4 regions of the Exiguobacterium sp. s168 genome follow, and region 4 is predicted to be linked to each of the others. Evidence: riboswitches for the same ligand, from Rfam matches in the RefSeq annotation. Region 4 holds a riboswitch; each other region holds the start of a gene.
The links. A riboswitch is a leader RNA that binds a small molecule or an ion and turns the genes downstream of it on or off. The one in region 4 is predicted to bind S-adenosylmethionine.
Positions count from the first base shown of each region.

Region 1: it holds a riboswitch for S-adenosylmethionine, as region 4 does, so the genes downstream of both, KNQ15_RS06415 (methionine ABC transporter ATP-binding protein) here and KNQ15_RS08395 (LLM class flavin-dependent oxidoreductase) in region 4, are expected to answer to the same signal.
Region 2: it holds a riboswitch for S-adenosylmethionine, as region 4 does, so the genes downstream of both, msrA (peptide-methionine (S)-S-oxide reductase MsrA) here and KNQ15_RS08395 (LLM class flavin-dependent oxidoreductase) in region 4, are expected to answer to the same signal.
Region 3: it holds a riboswitch for S-adenosylmethionine, as region 4 does, so the genes downstream of both, KNQ15_RS14820 (Na+/H+ antiporter NhaC family protein) here and KNQ15_RS08395 (LLM class flavin-dependent oxidoreductase) in region 4, are expected to answer to the same signal.

Region 1 is NZ_JACSNE010000007.1:64,341-70,281, forward strand. Features, by position in the region: gene KNQ15_RS06400 (M20 family metallopeptidase) at 1-666, opposite strand, end outside; gene KNQ15_RS06405 (MetQ/NlpA family ABC transporter substrate-binding protein) at 689-1,507, opposite strand; gene KNQ15_RS06410 (methionine ABC transporter permease) at 1,527-2,177, opposite strand; gene KNQ15_RS06415 (methionine ABC transporter ATP-binding protein) at 2,167-3,195, opposite strand; SAM riboswitch class I at 3,282-3,385, opposite strand; SAM riboswitch class I at 3,635-3,736, shown strand; gene KNQ15_RS06420 (alpha/beta hydrolase) at 3,804-4,562, shown strand; gene KNQ15_RS06425 (thymidine kinase) at 4,644-5,258, opposite strand; gene KNQ15_RS06430 (DedA family protein) at 5,442-5,941, shown strand, end outside.
Region 2 is NZ_JACSNE010000013.1:30,642-36,582, reverse strand. Features, by position in the region: gene KNQ15_RS09295 (C40 family peptidase) at 1-747, shown strand, start outside; gene KNQ15_RS09290 (putative quinol monooxygenase) at 805-1,098, opposite strand; gene KNQ15_RS09285 (M20 metallopeptidase family protein) at 1,176-2,354, shown strand; SAM riboswitch class I at 2,417-2,520, shown strand; gene msrA (peptide-methionine (S)-S-oxide reductase MsrA) at 2,616-3,146, shown strand; gene KNQ15_RS09275 (winged helix-turn-helix domain-containing protein) at 3,377-3,973, shown strand; gene KNQ15_RS09270 (MFS transporter) at 3,988-5,208, shown strand; gene KNQ15_RS09265 (DMT family transporter) at 5,261-5,743, opposite strand; gene KNQ15_RS09260 (Crp/Fnr family transcriptional regulator) at 5,756-5,941, opposite strand, start outside.
Region 3 is NZ_JACSNE010000032.1:13,870-19,810, forward strand. Features, by position in the region: gene KNQ15_RS14810 (alpha/beta hydrolase) at 1-527, opposite strand, end outside; gene KNQ15_RS14815 (metal ABC transporter solute-binding protein, Zn/Mn family) at 697-1,710, shown strand; SAM riboswitch class I at 1,780-1,884, shown strand; gene KNQ15_RS14820 (Na+/H+ antiporter NhaC family protein) at 1,966-3,276, shown strand; gene KNQ15_RS14825 (hypothetical protein) at 3,320-3,523, opposite strand; gene KNQ15_RS14830 (aldo/keto reductase) at 3,682-4,494, shown strand; gene KNQ15_RS14835 (YfbM family protein) at 4,618-5,079, opposite strand; gene KNQ15_RS14840 (alanine/glycine:cation symporter family protein) at 5,165-5,941, opposite strand, start outside.
Region 4 is NZ_JACSNE010000011.1:26,549-32,489, forward strand. Features, by position in the region: gene KNQ15_RS08385 (DUF2325 domain-containing protein) at 1-923, shown strand, start outside; gene KNQ15_RS08390 (DUF975 family protein) at 987-1,625, shown strand; SAM riboswitch class I at 1,739-1,841, shown strand; gene KNQ15_RS08395 (LLM class flavin-dependent oxidoreductase) at 1,916-2,974, shown strand; gene KNQ15_RS08400 (ATP-grasp domain-containing protein) at 2,971-3,918, shown strand; gene KNQ15_RS08405 (hypothetical protein) at 3,996-4,463, shown strand; gene KNQ15_RS08410 (NUDIX domain-containing protein) at 4,686-5,066, opposite strand; gene KNQ15_RS08415 (ABC-F family ATP-binding cassette domain-containing protein) at 5,132-5,941, opposite strand, start outside.

The DNA of each region.
Region 1 (5,941 bases), on a different contig from region 4:
GACATCGTCTGGTAACTGCTGACGTAAGGCATTGATTCCGTTGAAGAGTTGAATGACAGCGTCGAGGGCGTTGATGCCTTCTTCCGGTGACGCCGCTGCGTGTGCCGGACGACCCGTAAAGGCAAAGTCGAGTGGATCGACCGCAAGGGAAGAACCCGTGATCCGTGTTTGTCCCGACGGGTGGACCATCAAGGCCGCATCGATCCCTTCCAGTAACTGATGTTTGACGAAACTGCCTTTCGCACTACCGTTCGGTCCACCTTCCTCGGCTGGTGTTCCAAGGACAACGACACTCCCGCCGACTTCATCGAGCACTTTACTGAGCGCGATCGCCGCTGCGACGCTCGTCGTGCCGATGATATTATGACCGCACGCGTGACCAATACCCGGCAACGCATCGTATTCAGCAAGAAAGGCAATCGTTGCGCCTGGTCGGTCGCTCGATTTCTTCGCGAAGAACGCGGTATCGTGCCCCGCGACGCCGAGTTCTACTGTAAAACCTTCCGCTGTTAGACGCTCCGCATGGAGCCGCGAAGCAAAGAATTCCTCGTTCCCGATTTCCGGCGTTGCATGAATTCGGTGACTTGTCTCAAGATACGATTCTCGTTTTTGTTCGATGTCCTGTTCAATCGTCTCTACCCATGTCGTGCGTACTGGTGTCGTCATACTGTCCACTCTCCTTTTGAAATTATTCGCCGATATCGCTCAGTGGAACGAACGTCGGGATCGTACTGCCTTTGTATTCTTTTTTGATGAAGGCCGCGACATCTTTTTGTTGATACAGCGATGCGATTTTTTTCAGTTCTTTTTTGTTCTTGTCTTCTGTTCGTGTTGCGATGATGTTGATGTATGGTTTTGCTGTCTCGTTCTCATGAACGATTGAGTCCTTGATCGGGTTGAAGCCAGCGTCAACGGCGATGCCATTGTTGATGATTGATGCCGCGACGTCCGGTAAGACGCGTGGCGTTTGTCCAGCGACGATCGGAACGATTTTCAGCTTTTTCGGATTCTCGACGATCTTATCGACCGAACCGTTGCCATCGAAGTCGTCCGGTAGCTTGATCAGACCTGCTTCTTGCAGTAACAAGAGGGCGCGTCCCATGTTCGTCGCTTCGTTCGGAACAGCGATTTTTCCGCCAGTTGGAATGTCTTTGACATCCTTGTATTTATCCGAGTAGATCCCCATCGGTGCGATGACAGTCGTCGCAATCGGCGATAGCTTCAAGTTATGTTCTTTCTTGAAAGCGTTGAAGTAGGAAATCGTCTGGAAGGCATTGGCGTCGATCTCACCCTCAGCCAGTGCCATGTTCGGCTGGACATAATCGGAGAACTTGACGAGTTCGATTTTGATGCCTTCCTTCTCTGCTTTTTTCGCGACATAATCCCAAACTTGTGTGTCTGAACCGCTGACACCGAGCTTGATCGTCTTTTCGTCTTCTCCTGATGCTGCGCACCCGGCAAATAAAATCGTCGTGAGTGTTGCTCCAATTGCTACTGCTTTTTTCATGGCTGAATCGCTCCCTTGATTAATGTCTTCTGATTTTTCGTGCGACGATGTTGCCTGTCGTCTGTAAGCCTTGGACTAAGATGACGAGAATCCCGACCGTGATGATCATGACTTTCGTATCAAACCGTTGATAGCCGTAAGTAATTGCTAAGTCACCCAAACCGCCACCACCGATGGCGCCTGCCATCGCCGACGCCCCGATCAAGCCGACCGTCGCGATCGTTAAGTTCAGGATGAGTGAACCGAGTGCTTCCGGTAGGAGGAAGCGGAAAATCGTTTGAAACGGTGTCGCGCCCATCGCTTCTGCTGCTTCAAGAACGCCTTTATCGACTTCGAGTAAAGAACTCTCGATCAGACGCGCCATGTACGGTGCAGCGTAAAAGACGAGCGGAACGATTGCGGCTTCTGTTCCGATCGATGTCTGAACGATCAAGCGCGTCAACGGGATGATCGCGACGAGTAAGATGATGAACGGAATCGAGCGGAAAATATTGACGATACTGTTGAAGAACGTGAACAACGGAACATTTTCAAGTAACGCTCCTTTTCGCGTGACGACAAGCAGGATACCGAGTGGTAAGCCGATCAAGGTCGAGAACAAGAGCGAAACGGATACCATCGTCATCGTCTGCAAGAATGCTGTCCAGATATCACTGTAGTTAACTAGCATCAGCGAGCACCTCCTCAACGGTTACCTGCGCCTGATCGATGTAGTGTAACGCTCGTTTCACTTCTGTCGTCTCACCGATCAGTTCAACGAGTAATGTGCCGAACGGCGTATCCTGCAACTCCGTGATGCTACCGTGCAGGATATTGACATCGACGTCGAAGCGTTTTGCGACTTGCGATAAGAGTGGTTGTCCGGTGTGATGTCCAAGGAAGTGAATCTTATAGATTGGATTCGCATTCCGGGACTCGATCAACTGACGAATCGACGCTGGAATCTCGTCATGCATGACGGAGCGAACGAAATTTTTCGCTGTCTCAGTCTGCGGGTTTGAAAAGACATCAAAGACCGTTCCTGACTCGATCAACTTTCCAGCTTCAATGACGGCGACCCGGTCGCAAATCTCCCGGATGACGCCCATCTCGTGGGTGATCAAGAGAATCGTGATCCCGTACTCGGCATTGATCCGTTTTAATAACTGAAGAATATGATGTGTCGTCTGGGGATCAAGTGCTGACGTCGCTTCGTCACATAAAAGGACGGAAGGTTGCGTCGCGAGTGCCCGGGCGATACCAACGCGCTGTTTCTGCCCACCCGACAATTGATCCGGATAATGATCTGCTTTGTCCGCGAGATCGACGAATTCGAGTAACTCCGTCACCCGGCGGCGAATTTCGTCTTTCTTGACGCCTGCGAGAACGAGTGGTTTCGCGACATTCGTAAAGACCGTGTTCGCATTCAACAGATTGAAGTGCTGAAAGATCATCCCGATCCGTTGTTTTGCTTGGCGTAACTTTTTCGGAGACAGTTGCGTTAAATCTTCCCCATCGACCGTCACCGTTCCTGACGTCGGTCGTTCTAACAGATTGACGCAGCGGAGCAGTGAACTTTTTCCGGCACCGCTAAAACCGATGACCCCAAAGATTTCACCTTTTTCGATCGTCAGGTCGACACCGTCGAGCGCTGCAATCGTCTGATCTTTCGTGACGTACGTTTTTTTGACTTGATGAAATGCAATCATTCCGTTTTCCCCCTTCATTCAACAAAAAAGGTCCCTTCTTGAGAAACAAGAAGAGACCTGGATCCGCACAGTGGCAGAATCCACTCCACTCATCTCTCAGACATCTGTCTGATGGAATTGGCACAGTGCTCATAATGAGTCTGTTGCCGAGGTTTCGTAGGGCCAGTCCCTCCACCTCTCTGGATAAGTATTGCGGTATGAAATTCGTATGTGTGTTGTTGTGTTGTTGCTTATGTCGTAAAACTAATTTTTACATTACGGGTCGAACCTTTAAAAGTCAACCAACTTTTCAAAAATAATCCATTTGGCGCATATCGATGGATGAACAAGTTATGAGTTAGCTTACTGAACGGATCATGATTCGTCAAGAACGATTTGACAAGTCATTTTCGGTCGTGCTACCATCGTTTCAATGATTAATCCGACAATTCCAATATGATATTTATCAAGAGTGAACGAGAGACCTGGCTCTATGACTTCACGGCAACCTGCAATCTGTAAGGTGCTCCGACCAGCAAAGCGCGGCTTTGGATGATACGGTGAAAAACTCGTGGGCGTCCAAGCAGTGACGTCGACGAGTTTTTTTCATGAATGGAGGAAAAATAGTAATGATGAACTATCCTGTATTGACTGGTGCTGAAGCATTTTATCTTCAAGGTGGACCGATCGGCATTCTAATCTGTCATGGTTTTAACGCCACTCCGCAGAGTGTCCGGGACGTCGGTGAGGCATTTGCTGCCGAAGGTTTTACCGTCTATGCCCCGCGCTTACGTGGACATGGAACGAACGTCCGCGAGTTTGAACAATCGACTGCTCGATGTTGGAAGCAAAGCCTGCAAGACGGCTATGAACGTTTACAAGAAACATGCGATCAAGTCTTCGTCATCGGTCAATCGATGGGTGCGACGCTTGCGTTGTCGCTCGCTGCTGACGGCATTCCGTTTGCCGGCATCATTACGATCAATGCCGCACTCTCCGTTCCATCCTATGAAGCACTTTCGTTCGAGGACGGTCCACAGTACTTACCGGAAGGGGCACCGGACATTAAGCGAGCAGCCTTCGAAATCATTTATGACCTCGTTCCGAGCCGTTGTGCGTTCGAACTCGTCCGTCTAATGGATGAGACAAAAGGACGCCTCGGATCCATTCTCCTGCCGACATTGATTCTCTACTCGGCGACCGATCACGTCGTTCCGCCGTCGAGCTCGGATTATCTGCACCAGCACATCGGGACGAATGATAAACGAATCTACTGTCTCCTCAACTCGTACCACGTCGCGACCCTCGATCATGATCAGGATTTGATCGTGCGTGAGACGATTCGTTTCATCGAACGCTCGAGTCGTTTCTCACAGGAAACGGGATAAAAAAAAACAGCTATTCGTCTTCACTTAGAAGCGAACAGCTGTTACATCAAAGGACGACCATCATCGGTTCGTCTTTTTTGTTTATCCTTTTTGGTGTTGCATCGTTTGGAGCGGCTTCGGCTTTCCTGGCACTTCATGGCAGTGGCGGCACCGTGGCTCATACGATTCTGAAGCGCCGACTAAAATGATCGGATCATCATAGTTCGCTGGTTTTCCATCAATCAAACGTTGTGTCCGGGAAGCCGGATCGCCACATGAGAGACAGATCGCCTGAAGTTTCGTCACAAATTCTGCGCGCGCCAGTAATTCCGGCATCTTGCCAAACGGCTCTGCCCGGAAATCCTGATCGAGTCCTGCACAAATGACGCGTTTTCCGTCTTGCGCAAGTGCTTCGATGACTTGAACGATCTCATCATCAAAGAATTGAACTTCATCAATTCCGACAATTTGTGTTTCTTCCGCTACTGCTGCATAGAGATCACGACTCGTCGCCATTGGAATCGCCACGACGGAATTTCCGATGTGAGAGACGACATGCTCTTCATGGTACCGGTCGTCGATTGCCGGCTTGAATACTTGAACGGGCAGTTTGCCGTACTGTGCCCGTCTGACACGACGAATCAACTCTTCCGATTTCCCGGAAAACATACTACCACAAATTACTTCGATCCAGCCGTACTGATTTATTACATGCATCATCGTCCGACACCGTCCTCTAAAAATAGTCACTTTAACGAGTATAGCTCGAAACGGTATTGAGAAAAAGGGTTGACTTCCGGAAATCAAAATTCATTTTTTCTTTACCTAGAATTTTTGTCCTTTCATTCCAACCTTCATCCATTTCCTGTACACTAAAGAAGAAGATTCTCGCGAAAGAAGGTGTCCCCGATTCATCATCTCTTACATGACATTCTGCACCAATATGGCGCCCTTGGTCTTTCCGTCCTTCTCGCAGGTGGTATCGTGGGATTGCCGGTTCCTGATGAGACCTTGCTCGTCCTGTCCGGTTTTTGGATGCATCAAGGCAATCTACCGCTGTTCGGTACGATTCTTGCCGCTTACGCTGGCAGTTGCATCGGAATGACGATTAGCTACGTGCTGGGCTTAAAACTCGGCATGCCCCTGTTGCATCGCGTCGGACCAAAGATGCGCATCTCAGAAAAACACATTCTCTCCGCTGAAGCCGGATTTCGTCGTTACGGCAAATCGGTCTTGATCATCGGTTACTACATACCTGGTCTTCGCCAACTCTCTGCTTTTTTTGCAGGTGTTTCAAAAATGCCGTTTCGCATTTTTGCGAGTTACGCGTATACAGGTGCTTTGATTTGGGTCAGTGTGTTCTTGGGCGCCGGCTACTTTGTTGGTCGTCATATCTCGTT
Region 2 (5,941 bases), on a different contig from region 4:
TTGAAGAAAGGGACGAAATTAATTGGTCTAAAATCAATTGATGATGACTTTTGGCAAGTTCGCCTGGCAAATGGTCAAACCGGTTACGTCCTCAACCCTTATATCAGCACGAGCAAACCCGATATGGGACTGACACAAAAAGCGATCGACCGGGCGAAAATCTATACGGTCAAACAGACGACGTCGTTCTTTGCGAGTCCGACAAGTCCAAAAGGCAGCGGACTCGTTGAACAAGGCAAACGGGTTTATCCGCGTCATCGAGTCGGAAACTTCTATGTCATCCAGTCAGGCTGGACACCTGTTTATCTTCCTGTATCCGCTGTGACGATCACGTCCGATAAACGGGTCGTTAAAAAGAATAATACGCGTGGTGAAAAGCTGATCCAAGCAGCAGTCCAACATATCGGCACACCATACACATGGGGTTCGCAAGATGCCGTGAACGGTGGTTTTGACTGTTCCGGTTTGATTCACTACGCGACGAACAAGGCTGGAAAATACGGTGGTCGGACGAACGTTCGTGGCTACTGGTACGGTGCTTTCTTTACGAATCGCCGGACGAGTATTGCAAGCGGTAAACGCTCGGATATCGTCTTCTTCCAGAACACTTATACAGATGGTCCATCGCATATCGGAATCATGCTCGATAGCGAACACTTCATCCATGCAGGCGGTTCACAACTTCAAATCAACTCGATTTACGAACCGCGTTGGCAAGAGCATTTCCTCGGATTTAAATCGATGTAAGACAAAAAAGACGAATCCGTCGAAATCGACGGGTTCGTCTCTTCTTATCGCAATACGTTAAAATGTCATCTCGACGTATTTCGTTACTTGTCGATCCATCAAGTATAACTCGATCTGTTCACGGTAGGCTTTATAGTGATCGGATGCGATATGCGCTTCAAGTGCCTCTTCATCACGATACACTTCATACAGCATGAATTGATGCTCATCCTCGATCGATTGATGTAAGGAATAACGTAAGCACCCTTCTTCTTTTTGTGAGGCATGATAGACCGTTTGTAGAATCGGGAAGACTTGATCCGCAAGTCCTGCTTTGATTGTAAGTACAGCGTTGACGACGATTTCTCCCATGTTTCATTATCCCCTTTCGTGATTACCTGTATCTGTACCCATTTTCACGAAAAGACACACGTCAAAGGAGCCTGAAGATGCAAACTCAACTTTTTGAAGCACTTGAACAATTCGAACCCACGATGATCGCGTTACGTCGTGATTTTCATCGACATCCGGAACTCTCTTTCCAGGAAGTCCGCACACCAGAACGAATTGCAAACTTTTATGCGGAGCAGGGCATCCCTCACGAAACAGCCGTCGGAGGTCGTGGTGTCGTCGCGACGATCGAAGGCAAACAACCTGGTCCGACGATTGCTGTTCGTGCAGATTTTGATGCCTTACCGCTTCAAGAAGAGACGACACTCGCTTTCCGGTCGATTCACCCTGGTGTCATGCATGCATGTGGACACGATGGGCATACGGCGATGGTGATGGCCCTTGCTGCTACACTCTATCCATTACGGGATCAATTGCAAGGAACGATTCGAATCATCCACCAGCATGGTGAAGAGGTCTTTCCCGGTGGCGCGATCCAAATGATTGAAGCCGGGGTCCTCGAAGGCGTCGATGCGATCTTCGCGACACATCTCGAAAATGATTTACCGGTCGGTACGATCGGTTTTCGAGAAGGACATACATTATGCGCGATCGATGAATTCGAAATCATCGTTCACGGTCAAGGCGGGCATGCCCAGGCACCGCACAAAACAAAAGATGCGCTTGTCGCCGGTGCACAACTGGTCTGTAACCTCCAACACCTTGTCAGTCGACGGGTCGATCCGTTCGAACCCGCTGTCCTTGCGATCGGGTCCTTCCATGCGGGAACGGCTCCGAACATCGTCACAGGTGAAGCACGCATCGTCGGGGAGATTCGGACGTTCAACGAGACACTACGACATCAGCTCCGACAAGAAGTCGACCTTATCGCCAAAACAACGTGTGCCGGCATCGGTGCCACCTATTCGATTGACTTCACGACGGGTTACCCGGCGCTTTGGAATCATCCGGACGAGACAAAACTCGTTCAGGAAGCCGCTTCTTTCTTACCGGAAGCATCTGTCCGGTCACTCACACCGATGATGGCGGCGGATGACTTCGCACATTACTTAACGCACGTACCGGGTAGTTATTTCTTCACCGGCTCCGGATATACGGACGGTCGCGTCAATCATCCACAACATCATCCGCAGTACGAGATCAACGAACAGGCGTTGTTGGTTGGTGCGAAAACACTCGGAGCGACCGTTTTACGTGCCTTGAAACCTAAGGATTGACTTTTTTTCTTTGTGAATGGTATCATCACAACAATGATAACGAATGACATCAACTTCATATACCCTTATCAAGAGTGGACCGAGAGATCTGGATCGATGACGTCCCAGCAACCTGCGCATAGCAAGGTGCTACGACCAGCAAAGCGAAAGCTTTGGTTGATAAAAAGCGGCGACTCCTTTTGCAACCAAGCGAAGGAGTCGTTTTCGTTTTTCTCGCTGTCAGACATACAATGGGAATTTCCCACGGAGAGGAAGATACGGATGGAAAAAGCAACATTTGCAGGTGGATGTTTTTGGTGTATGGTGACACCGTTTGAAGAATTACCAGGAATCGAGGGAATCGTATCAGGTTACATGGGTGGACACGTCGATCACCCGACATACGAGCAAGTTAAAACAGGAACGACAGGACATCTCGAAGTCGTTCAAATCACGTTTGATCCGAGTCTGTTCCCGTACGAGCGTCTGCTCGAACTCTACTGGCCACAAACGGATCCGACGGATGCAGACGGTCAGTTCCAAGATCGCGGCACGCAGTACGCACCAGCAATCTTCTATCATACGGATGCTCAGCATGAAGCAGCGATCGCTTCTCGTGACACTCTTGCTGCAAGCAATCGTTTCAAACAACCGATCGTGACGCGGATCGATGCCGCTTCTGAATTTTATCCAGCGGAAGAGTACCATCAAGACTTCCATAAGAAAAATCCAGAACATTATAAAAAAGATCGTGCTGCTTCTGGTCGCGATGCTTTCATCGAGCAAGAATGGAAAGATACGACGACGGTCTAATCACCTCGAACCATATACAGTAGCTGAGACTGATTTCAAGCATCTCGTTCTTCCCCTACTTTCCAGTAGAAAGTGGAGGATGACCGAGATGTCATTGGAGTCAATTTTTTGTATGTAAACCAACTGCTTTGTCCTTTGCGTCACCCTTGCATAAATTTGTAATCGTTTACAAATGAAGTTTTTTGTTTTACGGTTAATAAAAATTAACCGGTTAAAAAGGAGATGATTGGATGGAACAAAAAGCGATTCATATACTGAACAGCTATGAACAATTGAAGGTGATCAGTGATCCATTACGAACAAAAATTCTTATGTTTCTCGTCGAAAAACCGCATACGGTGCATCAGTTAGCCCACTTGCTGACGTTATCCCGCGCGAAGGTCCTTTATCATGTACGGGAACTTGAAAAGCATGACTTAATTCGCCTCGTCCGGACAGAAGAACAGGGCGGCAACTTGTTGAAATATTACCAAGCGATTGCCCGAGGATACATTCCTGCTGATCACCTTCTGAACTTCGTCGAGACAAAAGAGGCGACTCGGCAGTCGTATCTTGAGGTACTCGACCGGGCAAAGACACGCGTCCTTACGGCTCCGACAGCTGCTTTTGCTCCCGTATCTTCGAACGTCGAGGACTGGATGAGCTTATCGCTTCAAAAGGAACTAACGATGTCTGAAGCCGACTTTCAACGGTTTGCTACAAAATATCGTGCTTTATTAGACGAGTTCACACAGTCTCCACCTGACGAAAAAGATCAAAAGCACTTTTACATCATGACGACTGCTTTAGCAATTGATGAACCACTGTTTGAGAATGACGAGGTTTAAATCGGAGGTGCCCCATGCTACCTGTTGAAATGGATATGCAACACTCGCTGTTTAAAAATCGATCCTTTTTATTTTTATGGGGGTCCGGTATGTGCTCTGCCCTTTCGTTATCGATGTATCTGTTTGTTGAACAATGGTATGTCATCCATACGTTAAACCAAGCATCCTATCTTGGATTCGTCCTCATGGCTACCTTGTTACCCCGTATTTTTCTCATGTTATTCGGTGGCGTCTTATCCGATCGCTATAAACGTTCAACGATCATGCGTATCTCGAGCGGTCTACGGATCAGTTTCATTCTTTGTCTTCTCGTTTTACTTCATGCCGATCAGCTTACGTTGCTGACGATTTTAGGATTCGCCTTGCTGTTTGGTAGTGTGGATGCATTTTTTTCGCCGGCGAATGCTTCCTTACTGCCTACACTCGTTCCGAAAGAACAGCTCACTAAAGCCAATTCACTGATTCAGACATCTAATCAAATCGCCCTTTTTTCAGGTCCGATTCTTGGTGGAGTCATCCTCAGCTATTCCTCTTACTCGTACGTCTTTCTTGTGATTTTCGGGACACTCTGTCTGACACTTCTTTTCACGTATGGTATTCGTGAATCTAAGATCAAGCGATCGCTTCAGCATTCAGCGCTCTTCGAACTAAAAGAAGGGCTGCATTACGTCTTTCACTTTCAGCAACTCAAGCAGACACTTTTTCTTATCATCTGTGTCAATTTCTTTTTCTTTGGACCACTCTTACTCGGAATTCCACTACTCGTTCATGATGTGCTTCAGGGAAGTGCGATGGATTTAAGTTATATGCAAGGGGCTTATCAAATGGGAATGCTCGGAGGGGCGCTCTGGAGTGGTTTTGCGCAGATGAAAGAAATTAAGCTTACCTCATCGGTCCGATTGATTGGTGCCTTAGGTCTGCTTCTCTTCCTGCTTAGCCAAGCCCAGCAGATGTTGTTGTACCTGATCATCCTTTTATCACTTGGTGTCCTTTCTTCGATCATCAATATTCGCTTCATTACGTTCATCCAGTCTCAGTGTGCGGAACAGACGATGGGACGTGTCATGAGTGTCGTCAACGCAGCGTCAAACGGTCTCGTTCCATTATCTTACGCGCTCCTCTCGTTTTTACTGTCGTTTCACGTTTCGATCACGACGATCATGTTGTACAGTGGTCTTCTTATCCTTGTTTTCTCACTCTATTTCAGAAAACGTATTATTCAAGTAGAAGACTAGTCAAAAAAGACAGTGGATTGAAATTCCACTGTCCTCATTCTGCATTCGATTATTATGAAACACGTTCTACCTGATCCTTCGCCTTCTCTTCTGGTGCTACGACTTGATACCGCTTCAAGACAAAGATCCCGCATACCATGACGGCGAGACCGATGAGCTGACCGAACGATAAATCAATTTGTGGTAAACCGAACCAACCGAACGTATCGACAGCGAGAGCAAAGCTTAACTGCGAAATCAGAACGACAGAAATCGCGACGGATGGACCAAGCAACTGAATTCCACGCATGACACAAAAGACGACACCAACACCGACGAGTCCGCCGAACCAATAGAGCGGCGATACGTTTTGGATTTGCCCAATCGTTCCACCACGAAACAGGACATAGGTGACACTTGCTCCGACGAAACCGACGAAGAAGACCAGCGTCGTTGTCGCCCATGCACCGAACGCGTCACTCATCCGAGCATTCAGTACCGTCTGTAAACTGATCAACATCCCTGCCAACACGGCACACACGATGCCCATTACCATGTTCGTTCCTCCTTACTCATAGCTGTTACCGTTCGCCTTCTCGCGAATCCGCTCCAGATCGACGATGATGATTTTCCCGCGTCGTCGAACGAGAATCTCTTCTTCACATAATTTCGTGATGATACGGTTGAGATGACGATAACTCGTTCCAAGCCAGTCAGCGACGTCATGTAAGTTCGACGTCCGCATCTCCTGATA
Region 3 (5,941 bases), on a different contig from region 4:
CCGACAAAAGCAGTTGGGGCAAGTGCCGTCGTCAACATGAGTGCGGCTCCGGCAGAGTCTCCCCATACCATCATCCGTCCTCTTAAGATACGAAGGTCCTCTGCTTCCTTGTTCAAAAAACATAACGCATCCCGTACATCCTCGAGGTTATCCGGAAAATAACTGCCCTCTTCGAACAAACGATAATCGATGCTACAGACGGCAACTCCGAGTTCAAGTAGGCGGTCAACGATTGGATTAAAGCAGAACATATCGTCCCGTTCTCCACGAACGAATGCACCACCGTGTGCGTAGATGGCAACTGGAAACGGTCCTTCCCCCAGCGGATAATAGAGATCGAGCTGTAAGGTGCGGTCCCCCACCTGTTTATAGATGAGTGTCCGCGGTGCAAGTTGTTTTTCTGTGAGTGGCAAGGCGGGTTCGGTCCACCGAAGTAATGCACCGTAATTGTTCCAGATGCTCGCTCCCGCTGCTGCTGTCGTCAATAATGCAGCTCCCCCCATTAGCCATGCAGTTTCACGTTTCACTTGATCACCTCCAAAAGACGTGCCAGTTTCTTCACTTTATTATCCTTTTACCCCGTTTTAAAAGAAGTCGAACGTCTTGGTATTCGTACTTGACGCTTCATCGGCGTTCCGCTATAGTGAGAAAGTCCAAATCGGAATAGTTACGTTTTAATAATGGAGGTATCATATAATGAAAAAAATCATTCCCGCTTTAACAGTTGCCTTCGCGAGTGCAAGCGTCCTCGCGGCTTGCGGATCAAATACCGATTCATCGACTTCAGATAGCAAACAGACAGAAGTCTACGCATCAACGTTTGCGACGGCTGCTATCGCCCGCGAAATTGGTGGCGATCAAGTCAATGTCAAAATGATTGTACCACCTGGAGCGGATCCCCATTCTTACGAACCAACATCAAAACAACTCACTGAGATTGCTAAGGGCGACTTGTTCCTCTTAACCGGTACGACGCTCGAGCCGTATTCGAAAAAAATTCAAGAGAGCCTAAAGGGTACAGACGTCCGCTTCATTGAGACGAGTAAAGATGTCAACTTACTAGAATCTGATGCTACACTTCATGCACATGAAGAAGAGGGGCATACAGAAGACGAACATGCCCACGAAGAAGAAGGGCACGATGATCATGCAACGGATGAACACGCGCATGAAGAAGAGGGTCATGACCATGGAAAATACGATCCACACGTCTGGCTCGATCCTGTCAACGCGAAAGCAATGGCACGCTCGATTACAACTGCCTTATCAAAAGAAGTACCAAAAGACAAAGCAACATTCGAGAAAAACTTAAAAGCGTTCGATCAGCAAGCAGATGAATTGGACGAACAATTCAAACAAGTGGTTGCTGATGGATCGAAAAAAGAACTTCTCGTCACACATGCCGCATACGGTTACCTCGCAGAACGATATGGTTTCACGCAACTACCGATTGCGGGAATCTCTCCTTCCGATGAACCGTCACAAAAGCAACTGGCTGCTTTAGTGAAAGAAGCACGGATGCATGATTTGAAATACGTCGCGTTCGAAGAGACGGTCTCACCTAAGGTCGCACGTGTCATCCAAAAAGAAATCGGAGCTGAATCCGTGACGATTCATAACCTAGAGTCGGTCACGAAAGCACAACAAAACAGTTCTTATTTCAAGTTGATGGAAGAAAACGTCCAAACGTTGAAACAAGCACTTCAGTAAAGTACAGTTGACACGCGTTACTCAATGCGGTACGGTAAGAAACGTGTTTTACAACAATTGAATGACTTCTTTTTATCGCGAGAAACGGAGGGACTGGCCCAATGATGTTTCGGCAGCGGACGATTTGATTCGTACTGTGCCAAATCCAGCAAGCGAAAGCTTGAGAGATAAGAAGAGCGTCTTTATTTCATAAAGACCTCCTTCTTTCTTGCGAAGGGGTCTTTTTTTGTATCTTTGAGAAACGAGGTGTCAACAATGAATGAAACCATCACGCCTAACAAATGGGCACTGCTTCCCCTCGTCGTATTCTTGGTCCTCTTCATCGGAGCCGGGATCTTCTATGGCGACTTTTACAAATTCCCGATCCTTATCGCTGCATTGATCGCTTTGATCTTTGCTGCAATCACGACGAAAGGATCCATCAATCAAACGGTTGAACGAATTGCAACGGGTGCCGGAAATCCCGATATCATGATCATGGTCTTCATCTTCTTATTAGCCGGTACGTTTTCTGGAACGGCAGAAGCAATCGGTGCCATCGATGCGACCGTCAATGCTGCTTTGACGTTCCTACCTCCATCACTCCTGATGAGTGGTCTGTTCGTCATTGCCGCCTTCATCTCGATGGCAATGGGAACATCGACTGGAACGATTGCTGCACTCGCGCCGATCGCCTTCGGTATTCATGAAGCAACAGGCATCAACGTTGCGATCGCAGCGGCTGCTGTCGTTGGTGGATCGATGTTCGGCGATAACTTGTCGTTCATCTCGGATACGACGATTGCTGCCGTTCGGACACAAAAAACGAATATGCGTGATAAATTCCGAACGAACTTCATGATTGTTCTACCGGCTGCTATTTTAACGGTCATCCTGCTTGCATTCGTTTCCGGTTCTGGTGACGTCGTCGAAGCAAAAGCATTCGAGTTCTATAAGTTAATCCCATATCTCGCTGTCATCGTCCTTGCACTATTTGGCGTCAATGTCATCCTTGTCCTCATCGGTGGTACGTTACTCACCGGCATCATCGGTATGATTGATGGTAGCTTCGGCTTGAGTGGCTTCGTTCTCTCGATGTCTGAAGGAATGATGGGCATGGCGGAAATCTCCATTTTGACGCTCCTCATGGGTGGTCTCGTCAGCTTGATTACGTTCAACGGTGGAATCGCCTTCTTAAAAGAGACGCTGACACGCAAGATTTCACAGCGTCGCGGTGCCGAATTCAGTATGGCGGCACTCGTCAGTGCAACGAATCTTGCGACAGCAAACAATACGATCTCGATTCTCGTCGCTGGACCACTGGCAGCTGAAATCGCCGATACGTATGAAGTCGATCGCAAGAAATCAGCGAGTATTCTTGATATCTTCTCTTGTGGGATTCAAGGCATCATTCCGTATGGAGCACAACTATTGATTGCAGCAGAATTGACGAAAACGGCTTCTCCTGAACTGATTCCGTATCTGTTCTATCCATTCCTCCTCTTCATCTGTGGATCAATCGCCATTTTCTTCGGATTGCCACGCATGAAGAAGACAGCGACGAAGCAAGAAAAAATTTCTTCGTAACCATAAAACAGGTCCAATCGCGTCGACGATTGGACCTGTTTTATTATTTTTTATGCTTCGCTTGTCGTTCTAAGATTAAATAAGCAATTGCCGGAAGGGGGAATTGAACCAGTCCAGCGCCTCCCCAAACCCATGGATTACGTCCTGATTTTCGCGCACTAAGAAATAGACCCACTGCCTGCGTTACTAACAAGGCGCCAATACTAAACCAAGTACATTTGGATAACTTTTTATTCTTTTGAGCCATCTTTTCTCCCCCCTCTTTTAACACACGATTAAATCTCATGATTCTTTTCTATTTTACCTTATTTCATTCCTCTATGAGCATGGAAACGGACGTCTTCGTTCGTTCATGCTAAACTAAACGAGCAAATCTAAACTACGTTTTATGAGGAGGAGTAACACATGCAATACGCAAAACTTTCAAACGGTATTACGATTCCCCAAATCGGATTCGGTGTCTGGCAAGTAGATGAAGAGACAGAAGCACCTGCTGCTGTCGCTGAAGCATTACGCGTCGGCTATCGTCATATCGATACGGCTGCTGTCTACAAAAACGAGCGCGGTGTCGCAAAAGGAATCAAGGAAAGCGGCGTGAAACGTGAGGATCTCTTCTTAACGTCAAAAGTCTGGAACGATGATATTCGTGCCGGTCGGACGAAGGAAGCATTCGCAGAATCGCTCGAACGTCTCGAAACAGATTATCTTGACCTTTATCTCATCCACTGGCCGGTCGAAGGCTATATCGAAGCGTGGAAAGCAATGGTTGAACTGTATGAAGCAGGCAAGATCAAAGCGATCGGTGTCTCGAACTTCAAAGAACATCACCTCGATACATTGGCAGAAGAGGGCTTGATGGCACCAATGATCAACCAAGTCGAGTTGCATCCACAATTACCACAACATGAACTGCATGAATACTTGCAAGATCACAACATCCAAGTCGAAGCATGGAGCCCACTCATGCAAGGGAAATTCCTCGAAATCAACGACTTCAAGGAAATCGCAGAGAAGCACGGCAAGACACCTTCACAAGTCGTCTTACGTTGGCATCTCGACAACGGCATCGTCGCTCTTCCAAAATCCGTTACACCAGAACGCATTGCGGAAAACTTCGACGTCTTTGATTTCCAACTCGATGCCGATGATCTTGAGAAAATTGACCGTCTGGCAACGGATGTCCGCCTCGGACCGGATCCGGACGAAATCGATTTTTAATCTGACGATTCACGTAAAAGAGAACGTCTTCCATATGAAGTCGTCTTGATTCATCTGAACGACGAGAGACCCGTTTCCAGTCTACGACTTGGAAGCGGGTCTCTTTTTTATGATTTTAGCTGATCAGACATAATAAATTAAAATCGTATCTTCCGCTTCTTCTGCCTTTTGAAAATAGGCGCGTAAATCGGCGAACTGTTCCCAGACATCCTCGAATTCGCCCGGTGTTCCGGCTTCATCATGAATCGAAGCGAATGCCCGTTGATCAAAATTCCGCATCACCTCAGCCGAGATGATGAGGAGTGGCAAGGGAAGAATGCCGACGATCGCCGCTTTCTCCTCATTGACAATCAACTCTTCGCCAACGATGGCTCGTCCCAGGTTGTAATGTGTGTCTTGATCAATATAGATATCGATTTGATTCATCAAATGATAGATGGCATTCGTCTGTTCGAGAGCAAATAATTGTTCATGATCGGGTTGTGTCTCATGAATGAATAAAATCCAGTCCATGATGATGTGGGGATCGTTTCCGAACGACTCCCAGACCGCATCCGTGACGCGGACGAAATGTACGTTTTCCATTCTCCCCCTCCCTTCTGTACTCTGTATTCCCTTTTTAAATTCGTTCTATACAAAAAAAGAGCCAGATTTCTCTGACTCCCTTTCCTTAGATCGCTTTTTCGTCTTTTTCTGATTCTTGCCATGCTTCAAGCGTATCTTTCCCTGGCAAGTTCGGAATCGAGTCCGCATAGAATCGTGGCTCTTTTCCAGCTTTTCGTTGCCCGACATAATCTTCGAGCGCCAGTTTCGCGATTTTTGAAAGACGGAAGATCGCGTACAAGTTAACGATCGCCATCAGCCCCATGAAGATATCTGCTAAAGCCCACACGAGGTTCGCCGATTCAACGAGTGAACCGAAGACGATCATGACGAGAACGAGCACACGATATGCCATCAAGACTTGTTTATTTTCACGGATGAAGTTAATGTTCGATTCACCGTAGTAGTAGTTTCCGACGACGGAACTAAAGGCAAAGAGGAAAATCGCGACGACCATGAATCCTGTCGCGAGTGATCCAACTTGTGATGCGAGGGCACCTTGTGCTAAGTCGATCCCAGCTACCGGTTGACCACTAGCATCTTTTGTTGCCACTCCACTGACAAGAACGATCATCGCTGTCGCTGAACAGACCATCAATGTATCAACGAAGACCGCAAACGATTGAATCAATCCTTGTTTGACTGGGTGAGAGACTTCCGCTGTTGCCGCTGCGTTCGGTGCCGAACCCATACCGGCTTCGTTTGAGAACAAACCACGGCGAATCCCGTTCAAGAGTGCTGCACCTACTGCACCACCTGCGAGCGTCTTGAATTCGAATAGACCTTCTTGGAAGATCAATTTAAAAATACTTGGCAGTACTTCAAGATTCGTCGCCATGATATA
Region 4 (5,941 bases):
AGCACGGCATGGAAGTTCGGGTCCGTGCCGAACGGCAGGATGATCAAAAAACGATGTGCCGTGTTGAAGCCGTCGTCTCGACGGAGCGAATGAGAGAAAATCCGGAACGTGTCGTGTTTGAACAAGCCATCGTCAAGGCACATGGAATCATTGAGGAAACGGTGAATGGTCCACTGCAAGATGAGTCGGACAGACCGTTTTATTATGTCGTACCAGTAGAAGACATGCGCTATTTCCGACTAGAAGCAGGACAACTCGTCGATCTCGCCATGTGGCGCGGACGGAAAGATACACTAACGATTGCCTGGAAACATCCGTTCACGTATGAAGAGCCGATCGTCAACACATCATCAAACCGTCCATCTGAGGTCAAGCAACCGGTAGTGAAGACGCCTGTGACAACGAAAAAGTCAAATCGGTATGCACGAAAAATGAAACGACAAACGATTCCGAAGGCTAAAAAAGTGCAGCGGCGCATTCGCATTCAAAAAGAGCAAAAGATTGAACCCATCGTGACGACAGCCGTCCCTGGACAATTGATGGATTTCGTCGATAAGACACCGCTAGATTTCACGCGCTTTGAAGGAATGCGCCTCGTCATCGTTGGAAACGAACAACAAACGGCTGTTTATCGTGAGTTCTTTGCGCCAACAGGAATCGAATTGATTCATCTCGCAGGAGACGCACAGTCTGCGAAAAAGATTGCTTGTCTCGCCAAAAAGACGGATGCCATCGTCGTCGTGACGAGCCGTGTCTCTCATGCGGCGAGTGCACATGTCATTGCACAGGCGAAAAAACATGGTATTCCGTTCGCGATGGAACGCCTAGACGGTCGACGATCGCTATATACAGCGTGTGAACGACAACTTGAGCGTGCTTGGCTCAACCAGCAACGAGACGGGAAATTATTGAAAAAAGAGTGAAACATTAGAAGAATTCGACCGTAAAGTAAGGTGAGAACTTATTTTTCAAGGAGGACCTTACTCATGTCATCTCAATTAAAAAAAGCAGCGAAGGAGTCGCTCAGCGGTCGTTGGGGATTTGCAGTCCTAGCATTCCTGCTGTTTAGTATCATTCAGGGTGTTCCTAACTTATTTGGATCGGATATCGATGAGCCGTCAAATAGCATGGATCTCGTCGTAATGTTAGTATCGATTTTACTGATTCCATTAGGAGTCGGTTGGACATGGATTGCCATGTCGATTGCTCGTGGAGAAGAAGCGAAAGTGACAGGTCTATTTGAGCCATACGGGATGTTCCTGAAAGTGGTCGGGCTCGCAATCGTTCAATTCATTTTCATCGCACTTTGGACGTTGCTCTTGATCATTCCAGGGATCATCAAATCGTTCTCTTACTTGTTGACGTTCTACATCCTTCGGGATGAACCGTCGATTGGTATCCTCGAGGCAATCACACGCTCGCGTCAACTCATGGACGGTCATAAGATGGAAGCATTCTTACTCTTCCTATCATTCATTGGTTGGGCATTACTCGTGATCGTTACTCTTGGTCTTGCTATCCTGTGGGTCGGACCATACTTCAGCGTCACACTAGCCAAGTTCTATGATCGTGTTCGTGGTGAACAAGCACCAGAGCAGACATCAGATTTCGTCGCACCATATTAATACCGGATCCCGACACTACGTCGGGATTTTTTTATGCTCGAAATAATTCCGATAGGAAAAGACGGTTTAATGGTTGCTTTAGTTCACTGAATTCTGTACGATGAATGCAACACATCTTATCTAGAGAAGTCGAGGGACTGGCCCGAAGACACTTCAGCAACCCCGCTACGGCGGAAGGTGCTACTTCCAGGAAGGGATACCTTCCGAAGATAAGAGCGGACAGGACAAGATACCGTCGCTCTTTTCGAACTTCGAAAAGAGCGTTTTTTTGTGATAAGGGGGACGATGGAGTGGAGTATGGTTTTTGGTTACCGATTTTTGGGGGATGGTTACGTAACGTCGAGGATGAACAGATGCCACCGACATTCGATTATGCAAAACAAGTCGCACAAACAGCAGAACGGATCGGCTTCTCGACGACGTTGATCGCGGAATTGAACTTGAACGACATCAAAGGCATCAAGGAACCGAGTCTTGAGGCATGGACGACGGCAGCGGCGATTGCTGCAACGACAGAACGGTTAGAAATCATGACAGCGGTTCGCCCTGGGTTCCATAATCCAGCGACGACTGCGAAGATGGCGGCAAACATCGATCAGTTGAGTGGTGGACGCTTTACGCTCAACGTCGTTTCGGCGTGGTGGGCAGAGGAAGCCAAACAATACAACGGTATCTTCACAGCACACGATGAACGCTATGCTCGGACGGAAGAATTCGTCACGGTCATGAAAGGACTATGGGCAGATGAGTCACCGTATAGTTTTTCCGGTAATCACTACACGATCGAGCAGGCGGAACTTCATCCGAAGCCCGTCCAGCGTCCAGGCATCAAGCTCTACGCTGGTGGAGAGAGTGAAGCTGGAAAGCGGACAATCGTCGAACACTGTGACGCTTATGTCATGCACGGGGGCACGGTCGAAGAAGTAGCCCATAAAATCAACGATATGAAAGTACGCCGGGAATCGACGGGACACGCACCGCTCGAGAGTTTCGGTCTTGCTGCCTACATCATTTGCCGGGATACGGAAGAAGAAGCACTGCTTGAGTGGCAACGCATTACGGACGTCAAGGAAGACAGTGCCGGTTATGCCGGTTATCAGGATTTCATCAGTAAATCGCAACTGGAGCAACAGGTCGAGCGAAACGATTATTCCGTCTCGAACCGTGGTCTACGACCGAATTTGATCGGAACATCAGAACAAATTGCAGAGCGCATTCTAGCGTTCGAAGCCGTTGGTGTGACGTTACTCTTATTACAATTCTCACCACAACTCGAAGAAATGGAACGCTTTGCTCGTGACGTAATGCCACTGGTCGAAGCGAAACGAAAGGTAGGTCAACAATCATGACAAAAATTCATATTCTCCACGAAAACCAAGAATGGACGGACCATCTCATCAAACGTCTCGAAGAACTTGAGTTACCGTATGAAGAGTGGCATCTAAATGAAGGAATCGTTCCACTCGATGAACTACCGCCAGAAGGTGTCTTTTACAGCCGTATGAGTGCCTCTTCGCATACACGCGGGCACCGTTACGCGCCGGAGTTGACGGAAGGGGTCCTTGCTTGGTTAGAAGAACACGACCGGACCGTCTTCAACGGAACGCGTGCGCTCCGTCTTGAAGTCAGTAAAGTCAATCAGTATACGGCACTACGTAAAGCAGGCATTCGTGTACCGAAGACGACGGCTGCCGTCGGACGCGATCAAATCGTACAAGCAGCAAAAGAGATCGGCGTTTCGTCATTCATCACGAAACACAACCGTGCCGGAAAAGGTCTCGGCGTCCAGTTATTCCACTCGATTGAAGCACTTGAAGCTTATCTCGATGGTCCGACATTCGACGAACCAGTTGATGGCATCGCATTGATTCAAGAGTATATTCAAGCACCAGAACCGTACATCACGCGTTGTGAGTTCGTAGGTGGAAAGTTTGTCTACGCGGTCCGAGTCGATACGTCAGAAGGTTTTGAGCTTTGCCCAGCAGATGCATGTGTGATCGACGACTTGTTCTGCCCAGTCGGAGAAGAAGCACCGCAAACTCCAATGAAGTTCCAAATCGTTGAAGGCTTCGATGACCCAATCATTGAAAAGTACGAAGCGTTCCTCCAAGCGAACCAGATCGCGGTCGCAGGCATCGAGTTCATCAAGGATGCGTCAGGTACGATCTATACGTACGACGTCAATACAAATACAAATTACAACTCGGACGCTGAAGCAGCTGCAGGACGCTACGGTATGCTTGAACTAGCGAAGTTCCTCGGTGCAGCCCTTGAAACAAGCACAGTAAAATAAGAATCTGCTCCTACCCTGTTACCGGACGTTACAAGACCGGATGACAGGGTATTTCTATTAAAAAAGGGGGCAGGTGTATGATTACGTGGAGAGAAGAACGACAGCTCGATATTCCGATTGAGGAAGCATGGCACTTGTTTGATCATACGCGACTGCAGCGTCTGATTCCGAACGTCGTCCAGCATGAGGTGATTGAACGAAAACCGGGTGTCGTCGGTTCGACATATCGTCAAACGTACATGCAGGGCAACCGACTCGAAACCTATATCGTGACTGATTTAGCCTATACGAACGAACCCGACTTCAAACAAAATACGATTGGATTCACATTAGCACGGATCTTCAAAATCGAAATGACCTTTACGCTCAAACCGCTCGGACCCGATCGGTGCCTGTTGATCTATACGGGAAAAAACGAAGGAGCCAACTTTGTTGGAAAAAGTCTGCTATCGCTTGGAGGCGAGCAAGAAAACGAGAAAATCGTTCATGGGCTGTTGCAACGTGTCGAAGAAGAAGCGGCGAAACAAAAGAAGAACAACGCATGAAAAAACGGATTCCCGTGCCTGGGAATCCGTTTTAGCATCTTATCGATTCGTATATGATTTTTGACCGCTCGTTAAGCCGGATAGATGACCAATACGCATACCGATTCCATCTTTCATCGACTGTTCACGTACTTTTGGATCAACTAAAAGATCAGTTACCGACTGCTAATTTTAAATATAAGTATTGTGATTAAACTTTCGTTTCATCAAATGATTATATCGTTACGATAGTAGGCGCAAACGGGAAATCTGAGGATCATTTTGCATCTCATTCAGTGGTCGAAATCGAACAGCTCGTAATTCTTGTTGATCAAGTGGTAGTTCAGGATCAATCCCGAGTTGAAGTACAGAACTATTCGTGACACGTCGGACGAGAAAACACGTCTCCGTTCCTTGATCGATCGAAATCTCGTAGAGTTGTCGTTCGACCGTGACGTGAAGATGTGTCTCTTCTAATACTTCACGTACGATAGTTTCTTCTTTTGTTTCGCCGTTCTCGACACCGCCACCGGGTAACGTCCAGAATGTCCGGGAAGGGGTGTGTAACTCAACCATTAGGATCTGTTGCTCTTCAATCAACGCAGCGCATACGCGATGACGCATGACTCATTCCTCCTTCAAAGTGTTCAAAAAAGAGACCGAAACGACAGTTCCGGTCTCTTTCAAAATCATTGTGCGTATAACGCTGTTAATTGCTGTTGGATCGTATCATTGTTCAAGTACTCATCGTATGTCGTTTCTTTATCGACGATACCGTTTGGCGTCAACTCGATGATACGGTTCGCGATTGTTTCGACGAACTGATGGTCATGCGAGCTGAAGAGCATTGCGCCTTTATAAGCGATCAAGCCATCGTTGAGTGCCGTAATTGATTCGAGATCCAAGTGGTTCGTTGGATCGTCGAGTACGAGGACGTTAGCACCGCTGAGCATTGCTTTTGAAAGCATACAACGGACTTTTTCGCCCCCAGATAAGACAGAAGCTTTCTTCATGACTTCTTCTCCTGAGAAGAGCATCCGACCGAGGAATCCACGGAGGAACGTATCGCTCTCATCTGCCGGCGAATACTGACGGAGCCAATCGAGAATCGTTTTATCCGAGCCTTCAAAGAATTCCGAGTTGTCTTTTGGCAAGTACGACTGCGAAGTCGTAACGCCCCATTTGAACGTACCGCTGTCCGGTTCCATCTCACCCATAAGGATTTTGAACAGTGTTGTGATTGCGATATCACTCTGGCTGATGAACGCGACCTTATCCGTTTTGTTCAATGAGAAACGAACGTTATCAAGGACTTTGACACCATCGATCGTCTTCGAGATACCGTCGACCATCAAGAGATCATTTCCAATTTCACGTTCCGGTGTGAAACCGACGAACGGATAACGGCGTGACGACGGACGAATGTCATCGAGTGTGATTTTATCAAGCAATTTCTTCCGTGACGTCGCTTGTTTCGCTTTCGAAGCGTTTGAGCTGAA